Regions from separate parts of the Salinivibrio sp. ML198 genome, predicted to be linked through region 2. Evidence: predicted binding sites of a transcription regulator. Region 2 holds the regulator's gene; each other region holds the start of a gene.
The links. The regulator CRP, encoded in region 2, controls carbon source genes, mostly activating them, when cyclic AMP is high. The targets are predictions, from matches to a motif close to TGTGANNNNNNTCACA.

Region 1 (4,272 bases), on a different contig from region 2:
GCCAACGTGACCGGATCTTGAATGCGTGACTTGGTCACCTCATACCAAGTTTGCTCACCCGTATCCGTTAAAATGACATCTTCATAGGTAATGGTTCCACCCGTTTCTAGCACCTGTTTATCACGCGCTTTGTGTTGATCAAATATCTCCGGATCTACCACATATTGCGCCGGTGCATTCTCGAGCGCTTCAATGGTGGTGCCAAGCGCATCGGCATACGCTTGATTACACGCCAAGTGATAATAGTCTTGATCAAAAATACCGATAGGGTCGACACTCGCTTGGAAAATCGCACTGAGCAAGTTACTTCGCTGCTCCAGCACTTGCTCAACCGAGTGACGCTGTTGTGCTTCTTTTTGTAACCGCTCCTGCATCTGGTGCCAATTGGTCACATCATGGCTAATACTCAATGTGCCTATCACTTCCTGCTTATCATTTTTAAGCGTTGTGATATTCGTTTCCAATAAGCAGCTCTGATCATGATGTTGTGTCGCCCAGGTACGTACTGTTCGCGGCTCGGAAAGCGGCTCACCGGCTTGCCAAAGCACTGCTTCCTGCTCTCGGCCCTGCCAGAAGCGGTCAAAGGCGGCGTTCGTACCCACCACGTTTCCCTCAACATCTTGAAAGCATACGAGCTCCGCCAAGGAATTAATCACGCTTAAAAGCACACCTTGTTCTTGTTGCTGCAGGTGCCATTGCGTGTTGGACTCAGAGGCAGAAAATGAAATGAGCCAGGCACGCTTGCCGCGACAGCGGATCGGCAAGCCAGATAAGGTCACCTCAACCCGCACCCGATTCGCGCCCGGGGCTCTGACTTTGGCTTCAACATTAGAAAATGGCTGAGGCCAACGCTGCGCCACAATAAAAGCGCGCACCGCTTGCTGCTGTTTTTCATTGGCGGTTTTAAACCGGTTGTGGCTACCTACCAGCGAAAAAGACTCCACACAAGGTGCATTGGCATACAAGATATCACCATCATCGGCCGTGACAATCGCATGTGGCGTGTCTAACCCGGCCATGTAAACCCGCCAATCGGATAACGCCAGTGTCGCTCGACGCGCGCGCCAACCGTAGCCAAGCAAAGCGCCTAACACGAAAACCAAGCTAAAACTAAAAAACGCCATGCCACTCCTGTCTGCCTTATTACTGTCCTTGATCGTATTCACGCCCTACCTCACCGGCGACGTATTCTGCCACAGTTTTGATAGAACGCGTGATTGTCCTGTTCACAGCTTTGCGAATATCATTTGTTATTTTATTACATCAATTGACAGTGCTTTTTGCTATGAAAGAGAAAGCATATAACGCACCCTTCTTTATTCATCATCAAAGCTAGAATATCTACTCGAATTCGCCTTTTATTTAATAATTATTTAACAAAATGGCATAATTGCGAATAGATATTATTCATCAAGAAAACCACAATAAATACTTTTATATCAGTTGTTTACAATAAAGACATACTTCTATTGCTATGCATAAAGGATGCATATAAAAATTTGACCTTTGCAAGGTTTACCGTTAATTTGGAAGGTCGCTGAATAGCGCTTTGCCTGTGTATTCTCTGTCAATCCATCGATAAAACAGTGAGTTAGAGTGTAGATCACCGACTTTTCTCGTTAAAAAATCACAACATAACGAGCGCACAGTCACAAAGCGAATCTGTTCAGAGTGGTCAGGAGGATCACGACAATAAATGCAATCACTGCGCGTAACGCAGTAGCAAGGGAGAATTGCAATGTCGCTGTACAACCCAATGCTGGAAAAAGATAACTGTGGTTTTGGCCTTATCGCCCATCAAGAGGGGGAGCCCAGCCACAAACTGGTTCGTACTGCTATCGCTGCACTTGACCGCATGACCCACCGAGGTGGCATCAACTCTGACGGCAAGACAGGCGATGGTTGTGGGCTACTACTGCAAAAGCCCGACCGCTTTTTCCGCCTTATTGCTGAGCAAAACCAATGGAAGCTGAGCCGTCTATATGCGGTCGGCATGATTTTTCTCAGTGCCGATCCGGCAAAAGCCCAACAAGCCAAACAACGCTTCGAGCAAGAAATCAACGCTGAAACGCTATCAGTGGTGGGATGGCGGACCGTACCGACCAACCCAGATGTACTCGGGGATATCGCCAAACAGTCTCAACCGGTCATTGAACAAGTGTTTATCAATGGTCCAGCAGGCTGGCGCGCACGCGATTTAGAGCGACGCCTGTATATTGCGCGTCGCCGTGCAGAAAAAGCCTTGGCAGACGATGCTGACTTTTATGTCACCAGCCTATCCACACAAACCATTGTTTACAAAGGGTTGTGTATGCCAGCGGATCTGCCTCGTTTTTACACCGATCTCGCGGATCTGCGCCTAGAGTCATCTATCTGCTTGTTCCACCAGCGTTTCAGTACCAATACTCAACCACGCTGGCCGCTCGCACAGCCCTTTAGATACCTTGCCCACAACGGCGAAATCAACACCATTGAGGGGAACCGTCAGTGGGCACGCACACGTGCATACAAATTTAACTCCCCTTTGTTGCCTGACTTACATCAAGCCGCCCCGTTTGTGAATGAATCAGGGTCTGATTCCTCAAGCCTCGACAACATGATGGAAGTTTTTCTCGCCGGTGGGATGGACTTATTCCGGGCTATGCGCTTACTGGTGCCGCCCGCATGGCAAAATCACCCAGATATGGATGATGAACTGCGCGCATTTTATGACTTTAACTCCATGCATATGGAGCCATGGGACGGGCCAGCGGGCATCGTGATGTCAGACGGCCGCTATGCCGCCTGTAATCTTGACCGCAACGGCCTGCGTCCGGCGCGCTATGTGGTTACCAAAGATAAGTTTATTACCCTCGCCTCCGAGATTGGGATCTGGGATTACGCACCTGACGAAGTGTCAGAAAAAGGCCGCGTGGGCCCGGGTGAGCTTTTAGTGATCGATACCCGCGAAGGGAAGATTTGGCACTCAGGTGAAATCGATGATGAGCTAAAAAGCCGTCATCCGTATCGTGAGTGGCTGGACCAACATGTCCGTCGTCTCACACCGTTTGAAGACTTAGATCCTGACACCAGTGAAGGCAGCCGTAACCTTAAAGACGCCCAGCTTAAGACCTATCAAAAGCTGTTTGGGATGTCGAATGAGGAAGTGGATCAGGTCGTCAAAGTGCTGGGCGATATTGGCCAAGAAGCCACTGGCTCCATGGGTGATGATACGCCAATGGCCGTATTATCGTCGCGTCCACGCTGTGTGAGCGATTACTTCCGGCAAAAATTTGCCCAGGTGACTAACCCACCGATTGATCCGCTGCGCGAGAACCACGTGATGTCTCTGGCCACCTGTATTGGCCGTGAAATGAATGTGTTCTGTGAAACCGATGGGCACGCCGAGCGGGTCGCGTTTAAGTCTCCGGTTCTTTTGTTCTCGGATCTGGTGCAACTGCTTGAGCTGGACGATACCTATTATCGCAACAGCATTTTAGATATTAATTACGATCCGAACGAAAAAGATCTTCATCAAGCCATCCTCGATTTATGCGATCAGGCCGAGCGTTGTGTCCGTGATGGCACCGTTCTTGTGGTGCTCTCTGACCGCAGTATCAATAAAGATACGCTTCCGATTCCTGCGGCAATGGCGGTCGGTGCGGTGCAAAAACGCTTGGTTAACCAAAACCTACGCTGTGATGCCAACATCATTATCGAAACCGGCAGTGCTCGCGACCCCCATCAATTTGCGGTGTTACTCGGGTTTGGTGCCACGGCGGTTTATCCTTACTTAGCCTATGAAACACTGGCGAACTTGGTCGATATTGGCGCCGTCGATAAGCCGTATCGCGATGTGATGGTCAACTTCCGTAATGGCATTAATAAAGGCCTTTACAAGATCATGTCAAAAATGGGGATTTCGACCATTGCCTCTTACCGTTGCTCGCAGTTGTTCGAGGCGGTTGGCTTGCACCAAGATGTGATTGAGCTTTGCTTTAAAGGCGTGGCTAGCCGCATTCAAGGGGCCAATTTTGATGATTTCCAACAAGATTTGATCAACCTATCTCGCCGAGCATGGATCAAGCGTAAACCGCTTGAACATGGCGGTCTGCTTAAGTATGTCCACGATGGCGAGTACCACGCGTATAACCCAGATGTGGTGACCAACTTGCAAAGCGCGGTGCGATCTGGCGAGGCCATGGATTACAAAACCTACGCTAAAACCGTGAATGAGCGTCCTGTGGCAACCTTGCGCGATTTAATGCAACTGAAAAAAGCGGCCTCACCGGT
Region 2 (4,272 bases):
TGCCTAAGGTTGGACTAAAGGTACTCGCGCGTCCATTTCTCGCCTTGGGGTATCAGCAAAAAGGTGACTATACCTTTGAAGCGAAAAAGCTCAAGGCTTGCCATTTTGAGCACCCCGATCCCTTGATGCCGAAAGTCTTTATCAGTGAGTTGATGGTCGAGCAATGCTCGCCCGCGCTTCAGGCGATTGTTGAGAAGCTGGTGGCACAAGTTGATGCGTCGTCACTTACAGGCAGCGATTTTCTCCATCAGGGCCGCCTATGGGATATTGATTGGGCAACCTATCAAACGCTTGCCGAAGAGAGTGAATATGCGTCTTGGGTGGCGGCACACGGTTATGGTGCGAACCATTTTACCGTGAGTGTGAATCAGCTGAATGCGCATGATGATTGCCTCTCGGTGAACAACCGATTGCGTGATAATGGCTTTGCGATTAACGAGTCAGGTGGGGAAGTCAAAGGGGATGCATCTGTGTATCTGGAGCAATCCTCCACCATGGCTGACCGCGTGCCCGTTACTTTCTCCGATTGCACGCAAACCATCCCGGGTGGCTTTTACGAGTTTGCTAAGCGGTATGTGTTGCCCAATGGTGAACTCTACCAAGGTTTTGTGGCTGCTTCGGCAGACAAAATCTTTGAAAGCACCCATTAGTGCGTCACACATTGCTTATCGACATCATGGGAAAAGGGAGCGTGTGATACGCTCCCTTTTTTATCGTCTATTGAGCCTCGATGTCGAGCCAAAACGTGTCTGGAATCGCTTGTGTTTCGTTGCTTAAATGCGGGTTGTCGACTCGGATGACAGTACGCTCACCAATGTTCGCCTTTTCAAAGGTTTCCTTAACTAAAGGCGCATTATTGAAAAACTCGATAAATGATCCGTCTTGATACGCCGCTTCAAAAGCGCCATTTAACATCTCGGCGACGTCAGCATGTTGCGGAGACACAAACAGGAACATTGGGAAGCGATAGATCAGCATCAGGTGTGGGTCAACTAACAGGTTACCGTATTGCGGCCGCTCGGCTAATTCACTAAAAGGCTCAATCAAGGCACGAGGGAAGAGATCGGCCCGGCCCGTATCAACCACTTTGAAAATGTTTTCAAAGCTCGATATTTCACGTACGCGAAATCCCGCTGAGTTAAGCACCTTGACGTCGGCCCAACCTTGTCCCTGAATCATAGTAAGAGACTGCAAGTCACTCGCGCTACTTATCTGAGCAAGTTGGGGCTCGGTGGCTTGGTTGGTAATAAACAGGCGGTGGCCGAGTAAGCCACGAAACACGGGATAGCGAACGGGGATCAATTCAGCTTCCAGTGTACGGTCGGCACCAAGCCAGTCGACGGTGAGCTTGCCTTGCTTGAGCATTTCCACCTTACGAGATTGAGAGCCAATTTGGCCGTCAAAGGCTTGTAAGGTAACAGATTCTCCCGACTTTTCGGCAAGAAACTCGATGAGCTCAATGGCATAGAGATCAAGCGCCGAGCCGGCGCGTGGCTCGGGGTGGACAATCGTCGTATTGGACGCAGCATGGACTGAAAACACAGAGAGCGCGAAGGCGGTGAGGGTAATCATGAGTTTTTTCATAAACGACACCTTGTTAATTTTATGTTAACCATGTCGTTTTGAGTGTAGAAGCAATCCGCGTGCTTGCCAGATAATGGAGATAAAAAAACCGACGCCAGGGCGTCGGTTGGTGATACAGAGAGCGGCGCGATTAGCGTGTGCCGTATACCACGATGGTTTTACCGTGTGCGGAAATGAGGTTTTGCTCTTCCAGCATTTTAAGGATACGTCCCACTGTTTCGCGTGAGCAGCCAACGATTTGGCCAATTTCCTGACGGGTGATCTTAATCTGCATACCATCAGGATGCGTCATGGCATCAGGCTGCTTCGCCAAGTTCAATAGGGTTTGCGCAATGCGCCCTGTGACGTCCAGGAAGGCAAGATCCCCCACCTTTTGGCTCGTTACCTGCAAGCGGCGCGCCATTTGTGAGGACAAGCGCATCAAGATATCAGGATTCACTTGGATAAGCTGGCGGAACTTTTTGAATGAAATTTCTGCCACTTCACACGGTGATTTGGCGCGTACCCAAGCAGTGCGCTCTTGGTCTTCTTCGAAAAGCCCGAGCTCACCGATGAAGTCACCTTGGTTAAGGTAAGACAGGATCATTTCCTTGCCTTCTTCATCTTTGATCAGTACGGCCACAGACCCTTTCACGATGTAATACAAGGTCTCCGCCTTTTCACCAGCATGGATAAGCGTGCTTTTCGACGGATACTTATGAATATGACAATGTGAAAGGAACCACTCGAGTGTAGGGTCTGTTTGAGGTTTTCCTGGAACCATATAACTTATTTCCTCTGCATGTGTTGCCCGGCAACAACGTCCTATCTTTGTCTGAGGGGTAACCCATCAGATCATTGCACAGAATACGAAGTCTGAACGCGGGCTACAAGCTCACTGTATGTTAACAAGAGTGTATCTTTTTTTGTTGGTGATTTCTTGATTTTGATCTAGGCCAACCGCCTAAAAAACTGGCAAAAACGTGGCTAAGATCACGGCTTGAGAAGTAATACATCATGAATGCGCTACGCCTCAGCCAATCTTGCCTTTTTCTATCAATTGCTGGATCAATGGACGTATGATCAATTCCATTGCAAAGCCCATTTTTCCTCCCGGCACCACTAAGGTGTTATGGCGCGACATAAACGACCCGGTGATCATTTGCAACAGATAAGGGAAGTCGACGTTTTTCATGCCACGAAAGCGGATCACCACAAAGCTTTCATCCAAAGACGGAATCCCTTTGGCATTTAATGGGTTTGAGGTATCTACCGTGGGAACGCGCTGAAAGTTGATATGGGTGCGAGAAAACTGCGGGGTGATATAGTGCAGATAATCATCCATTGAGCGCACAATCGAGTCGGTCACCGCTTCACGAGAATGGCCTCTATCGCGCGTATCACGGACAAATTTTTGAATCCACTCTAAGTTGACGATGGGGACCATACCAATCAAGAGATCGACGTGCTGCGCAACGTTGACGTCACCGTCGACCACGCCGCCGTGCAACCCTTCGTAAAACAATACATTGGTATTGTCGGCCAAGTCTTGCCATGGCGTGAAGGTACCAGGCATTTGGTTATAGGGCACCGCTTCATCAAAGGTATGTAAGTAGCGGCGGTACTTCCCGGTGCCTTGGTCACCATACTCACGAAAAAACTGTTCCAGCCGAGGGAAGTCGTTGGCGGTGGGGCCAAAATAGCTGATATGTTTACCTTGCTCACGCGCTTTACGGATCTCGACGTCCATTTCGGGACGGGTAAAGCGATGAAAGCTGTCCCCTTCTAGCCAGGCCGCTTTGATGTTCATCATTTGGAACATCTTTCGGAAGGCTTCCGAGGTGGTGGTGGTGCCGGCCCCTGACGAGCCGGTGACCGCAATAATTGGATGTTTAGCCGACATGACGCGCCCTGTCATTCAGTCTGAATTTGTATCGCGATACGGCGAGTACTGCGATGCTAGGATCCGAGTGCTGCTTTACGACGAATATCCACTGTCTCGTGCAACTCAGAATACACAATCACGGCTTCTCCGGATTGCAGTTGTTGGCGAACGTCCTCCACTTTTTGTGCAAAGCTGACTTCTTGCTCACCATAATCGGTTCCTTCCCGTAACACAAAATGCTCAATTAAACCTGTGAGTGTCTCGTCGGGAATCGATTGCCATGGAACCATCATACTACATCACCTTTTATCGATCTCAGGATGGCATGCTAGGGTGCCTGATGTGAATGTTGTGAATTGGCTCGCATTTTACCCGATCATTCCGCGTAATGCAGTGGTTCTCTACGCTTTCTTGATCGTGCGCGTGTCACTCACACGATCCGAATGAGGTGATGGTACGGGTAGATAAGTGGCAAGCCAGTGGGGGACGGCGTGCTCAAGCCAAAACTGTGGCTGTCGCCAACTACCGGCGACAAAGCCAACATGGCCGCCATGTTCAGTGAGTTGGTAATCAATGTTTGCGGGTAACGGGGACGTAGGGATCACCGCGTCGGTCATAAAAGGATCGTCTTTGGCATGAATAATCGCCAGTGGGGCCTTGATGGTGTCGAGCACCGATAAACCACTGCAGGCGCGATAATAGTGGAGGGCATCGTCAAAGCCATGAAGCGGAGCGGTGACGGTTTGGTCGAACTCGAACAGAGTGTTTATCGCCGGGCGCTCCCCCGCGTGCCATCGGCCTACTTGCTGATGCCGTGTGAGCTT
Region 3 (4,272 bases), on a different contig from region 2:
CGATATCAAGTGGGATTTGTCGGGTTTGATAGGCTTTTTCTGCACTGGCTAAAAGTTCGCCAACTTCATGATACCTGTGCTGACTTTGCGCTAACCAAGCACGCAGTAAGCTCAAATTGGGGTATTGGTATAAAAGCTCATCACTGAGCTTGATAATCGCGGCTTCTAGTGTCGACAATTCACCACGATTAAACATACGCCAGCCGTGCTGATTGAGTATATCGGCCAACAATGCATCGTCTTTGGCGTAGCGTGCATGACGCAACGCTTGATGGGGAGATTGTAACTTCAACCATGCCAGTGCGGCTTGTCTATGCAAGGGCTGTTGCTGGTGGGGGATCCTGGCTTGGCGCTCGTGGGCCAAAAACTCCGCGAATAAATGGTGAAACCGGAACCAATTGTTATCCCCCTCCAGCGCATAGATAAACAAACCATAGCGATTCAGTGACTCGAGCATATTCAATGCATCTTCGCGTTCAGTGAGTGCGAAAACCAACTCGTCATTAAACATCTCTAGTACGGAGACTTTCATGAGAAACTGACGTGTTTCAGCATCAAGCAAATCAAACACTTCTTCGGCCAAATATTCCCAAAGGTGGGCATGGTTAAAACCAGCGTAAGACGCGGCGCTTTGCATCAGGGTACGCTTTTGGTGCTGCGCTTGAATCGCAATGAGCTGCAAGGCTGACGGCCAACCTTCAACGTAGTTGCATAATGCGTTCGCCGTGGATTCATCCACGCCATCGTCGACACGTTGATTAAAAAAGCGCGTCGTTTCTTCGTTATCGAACGCGAGAAGCTCGTTGCCGATCTCAATCATCAAGTCGCGTACGCGCAAATTCGCGGTGCCCAGTGGAGGGTTGGCGCGTGAGGTGACCACCAAAGTGAGATTATCTGGCATGTGCTTAATGAAAAAGCGCATCGCCTCATGAATCTCCTCGTTATCAATGAGCTGATAGTCATCCAACACCAAATAGCTAGTGGCATGAAACCCTGCCAGTTCAGCAAAGACATCAGACAAGAGCGCACGAAGTGATGAGAATTGGCGTTTTTCCGCCAGCTTTATCGTGTTGGCGCAGCCCTCTTGGGTAGCGTGGTGCAGCGCTTGCAGTAAGTAGTTAATGTAGCGAAAGCTGTCGTTATCACTATCATCAATGCTAAACCAGCCGACATTGGATTGATCCGCGAGCCATTGTGCAGCCATGGTGGTTTTGCCATATCCGGCCGGAGAGCGAAACAGCACCAGCTTATAGTGAGGGGCTTGTTGTAAAATATCGAGCACACGCGGGCGTAATATCGCGTTATAAAGCCGTCCAGGCCGAGTCAGCTTTGATGGGATCCACATAAGACACTGTCCTTCACTGCAAATGCGGTGCGACCTTTTTGGTGCGCACCTCTATCCTGATTGCAGTGTATGTAACTTCAAACGCACAAACTATGATCTATCCCTGATCTCTTAACGGATGCCCCAATTTAGTGCAGCTACGCCTTTTAATTGTGATTTATATCACTTAAACGTCATATTGGTGGCCTTTTTAATGATTGAGATACACATCCATCTCGGTTTATTAGGGCTTAATTTGCGTTAGCGCACAAAAATCACAAAAGGAAAGCGATGTTTTTCACCGTGGGCGTAGCGCCTTTTTTGTTTCATAGCGTGACTTAGGTCACTCGATAAAGGGCTGCTCATGGATTTGATGAGAGGCGGCTCACTATTGCTATGTGACCTGGCTCTCTACGCCCTGTGGTCTCCTCCTTTGATGAGAATGACGTGGGAGGATGTTTGCCGTGCTCGGGTTGGGCAGGATGAATAACCATCAAGGTTTCATTCCATTATCGAGAGCGACGACATGACACCAAAACAGCAACATGCGTTTGATAAAAGTGCGTTTAAAATCAGTATGGTTCAACACCTAACCCAGTTAGGTCACGCGCCAGACACCGCTCAGCTACGCGACTGGTACCTCGCATTGGGCCGTGCATTAGCCGAACATACCACAAGTGACCTAGTAGCCACTGAACACGATCAAGCCATTAAACAAGCTAAAAGTGTTAACTATTTATCCCTCGAGTTTTTGATTGGTCGGTTAACCGGCAACAATTTAATTAGCATGGGCTTGTACGATGCGATTGCCGATGCCGTGAGTGAGCTTGGCCTCGGGTTAACGGATTTACTTGAACAAGAGCGTGATCCGTCTTTGGGCAATGGCGGCTTGGGGCGTCTCGCCGCTTGCTTTATGGATTCATTGGCGGCCCAACAGTATCCTGCGGTCGGCTATGGCTTGCACTATGAATATGGTTTGTTCCGCCAGTCATTCAAAGAGGGCGCACAACAAGAAGCACCGGATGCGTGGCGTGAGCCTGAAGGTTACCCGTGGGAAGTGGTACGTCCTGACTTAGCGCAAACCATTGGCTTTTATGGCCATGTAGAGGTGATTGAGGACTCAGGGCACACGTACCGTCAGTGGGTGCCGGGCATGAAAATTCAGGCCATGCCCTGGGATCTGCCGATTGTGGGTTATCAAAGCAATACGGTCTATCCGCTTCGCTTATGGGAAGGACGGGCGTTAACGCCGTTTGCTCTTGATGCCTTTAATGACGGTGACTATACCCAAGCTCAGCAATCCGCCATCGCTGCAGGGAATTTGACCAAAGTCTTGTACCCCAACGATAACCACGATGCGGGTAAAACATTGCGCTTAATGCAGCAGTATTTCCACAGTGCAGCTTCTGTAGCAGACATTCTCCGTCGTCATCTAGAGGCAGGGCATGCATTGGCCGCATTACCAGACTACGAAACCATTCAGTTGAACGATACTCACCCCACCATCGCTATTCCTGAGCTGATGCGCGTATTGCTGGATGATTATCGTCTGGGCTGGGATGAGGCTTGGTCCATCGCCAGTCGTACCTTTGCTTACACCAACCACACCTTACTGCCCGAAGCGCTGGAAACCTGGAGTGAGGCGTTGATTGCCAGTTTGCTGCCGCGTCATATGGAGATCATTTTTGAGATCAACCATCGCTTCATGCAAGAGGTAGAAGCGAAGTGGCCCGGCGATGTGGCCAAAAAGCAGGTGTTGTCTGTGATTGACGACAAAGGTGAGCGCATGGTGCGCATGGCTAATTTATGTGTGGTTGGCTCTTATGCGGTGAATGGCGTTGCCGCCTTGCATTCTCAGTTGGTTAAGCGTGATTTATTCCCAGAATTTGACGCGCTATACCCAGGGCGTATTCAAAATGTGACCAATGGCATCACACCGCGTCGTTGGTTGAAGTTCTGTAATCCTGATTTGTCCAACTTGATCAGTGAAAAAATCGGTGAGCAGTGGCCAGCGCAATTGGAGCAACTCGAGCAGATTGCACAATATGCGGATGACACTGCTTTTCAAAAGACATTTATGGATGTCAAAAAGCGCAACAAGCAGCGTTTGGCGGGATGGGTCAAAGAGCACCTCGATATCACCCTAAATACCGATGCGATTTTTGATGTACAAATTAAGCGTCTGCATGAATATAAGCGCCAGCACCTTAATCTATTACACGTCATTTCACTGTACCAGCGCCTCATCAATGAGCCGAATTTCGATATGGCGCCGCGTGTGGTCTTTTTTGCTGCGAAAGCGGCACCTGGCTATGAATTAGCAAAATCGATCATCTATGCGATTAATAAGGTGGCTGAAACCATTAATAATGATCCACGAGTCGGTGACAAGCTCAAAGTGGTATTTATTCCTGATTATCGTGTCAGTATGGCGGAAATCATTATTCCTGCTGCCGATGTGTCTGAGCAGATTTCTATGGCCGGTAAAGAAGCGTCTGGCACGGGTAACATGAAAATGGCACTCAACGGCGCGCTCACCATTGGCACCATGGATGGCGCGAACGTGGAAATCCGTGAAGAAGTGGGTGACGACAACATCTATATCTTTGGTCTTGATGTCGATGGCGTCACGGCGTTGCGCAAAAAAGGCTATCAGCCTGAAGCGGTCTATCATAGCCAGCCTCTATTGAAGGCCGCCTTGGACAGTCTGTTGGATGAGACGTTTACGCCAGGTCAGCCTGGGGCGTTGCGTCCTGTCTTTGACAGTGTCATGGGTAGCGGCGACCCGTACCTGTGTTTGGCTGACTTTGCCGATTACGTGCGCGCACACAATGACATTGACCGTGATTACCGTGACGCGTCGCAATGGGCACGTAAAGCCATTCTAAACACCGCGCTGGTCGGTAAGTTTAGCTCAGACCGCTCAATTCGCGATTACGTTAATAACA

Region 1: gltB (glutamate synthase large subunit) is a predicted target of CRP. The motif match lies at 1,639-1,654, and genes of this name have one in related genera.
Region 3: BZG25_RS09005 (glycogen/starch/alpha-glucan phosphorylase) is a predicted target of CRP. The motif match lies at 1,657-1,672, and genes of this name have one in related genera.

The regions. Positions count from the first base shown of each region.
Region 1 is NZ_MUEZ01000004.1:67,743-72,014, forward strand. Features, by position in the region: gene BZG25_RS03780 (diguanylate cyclase) at 1-1,124, opposite strand, end outside; gene gltB (glutamate synthase large subunit) at 1,739-4,272, shown strand, end outside.
Region 2 is NZ_MUEZ01000007.1:13,945-18,216, reverse strand. Features, by position in the region: gene BZG25_RS06215 (DUF1338 domain-containing protein) at 1-650, shown strand, start outside; gene BZG25_RS06210 (ABC transporter substrate-binding protein) at 718-1,584, opposite strand; gene crp (cAMP-activated global transcriptional regulator CRP) at 1,715-2,347, opposite strand; gene BZG25_RS06200 (phosphoribulokinase) at 2,597-3,466, opposite strand; gene BZG25_RS06195 (YheU family protein) at 3,523-3,741, opposite strand; gene BZG25_RS06190 (hydrolase) at 3,850-4,272, opposite strand, start outside.
Region 3 is NZ_MUEZ01000010.1:113,784-118,055, forward strand. Features, by position in the region: gene malT (HTH-type transcriptional regulator MalT) at 1-1,345, opposite strand, end outside; gene BZG25_RS09005 (glycogen/starch/alpha-glucan phosphorylase) at 1,851-4,272, shown strand, end outside.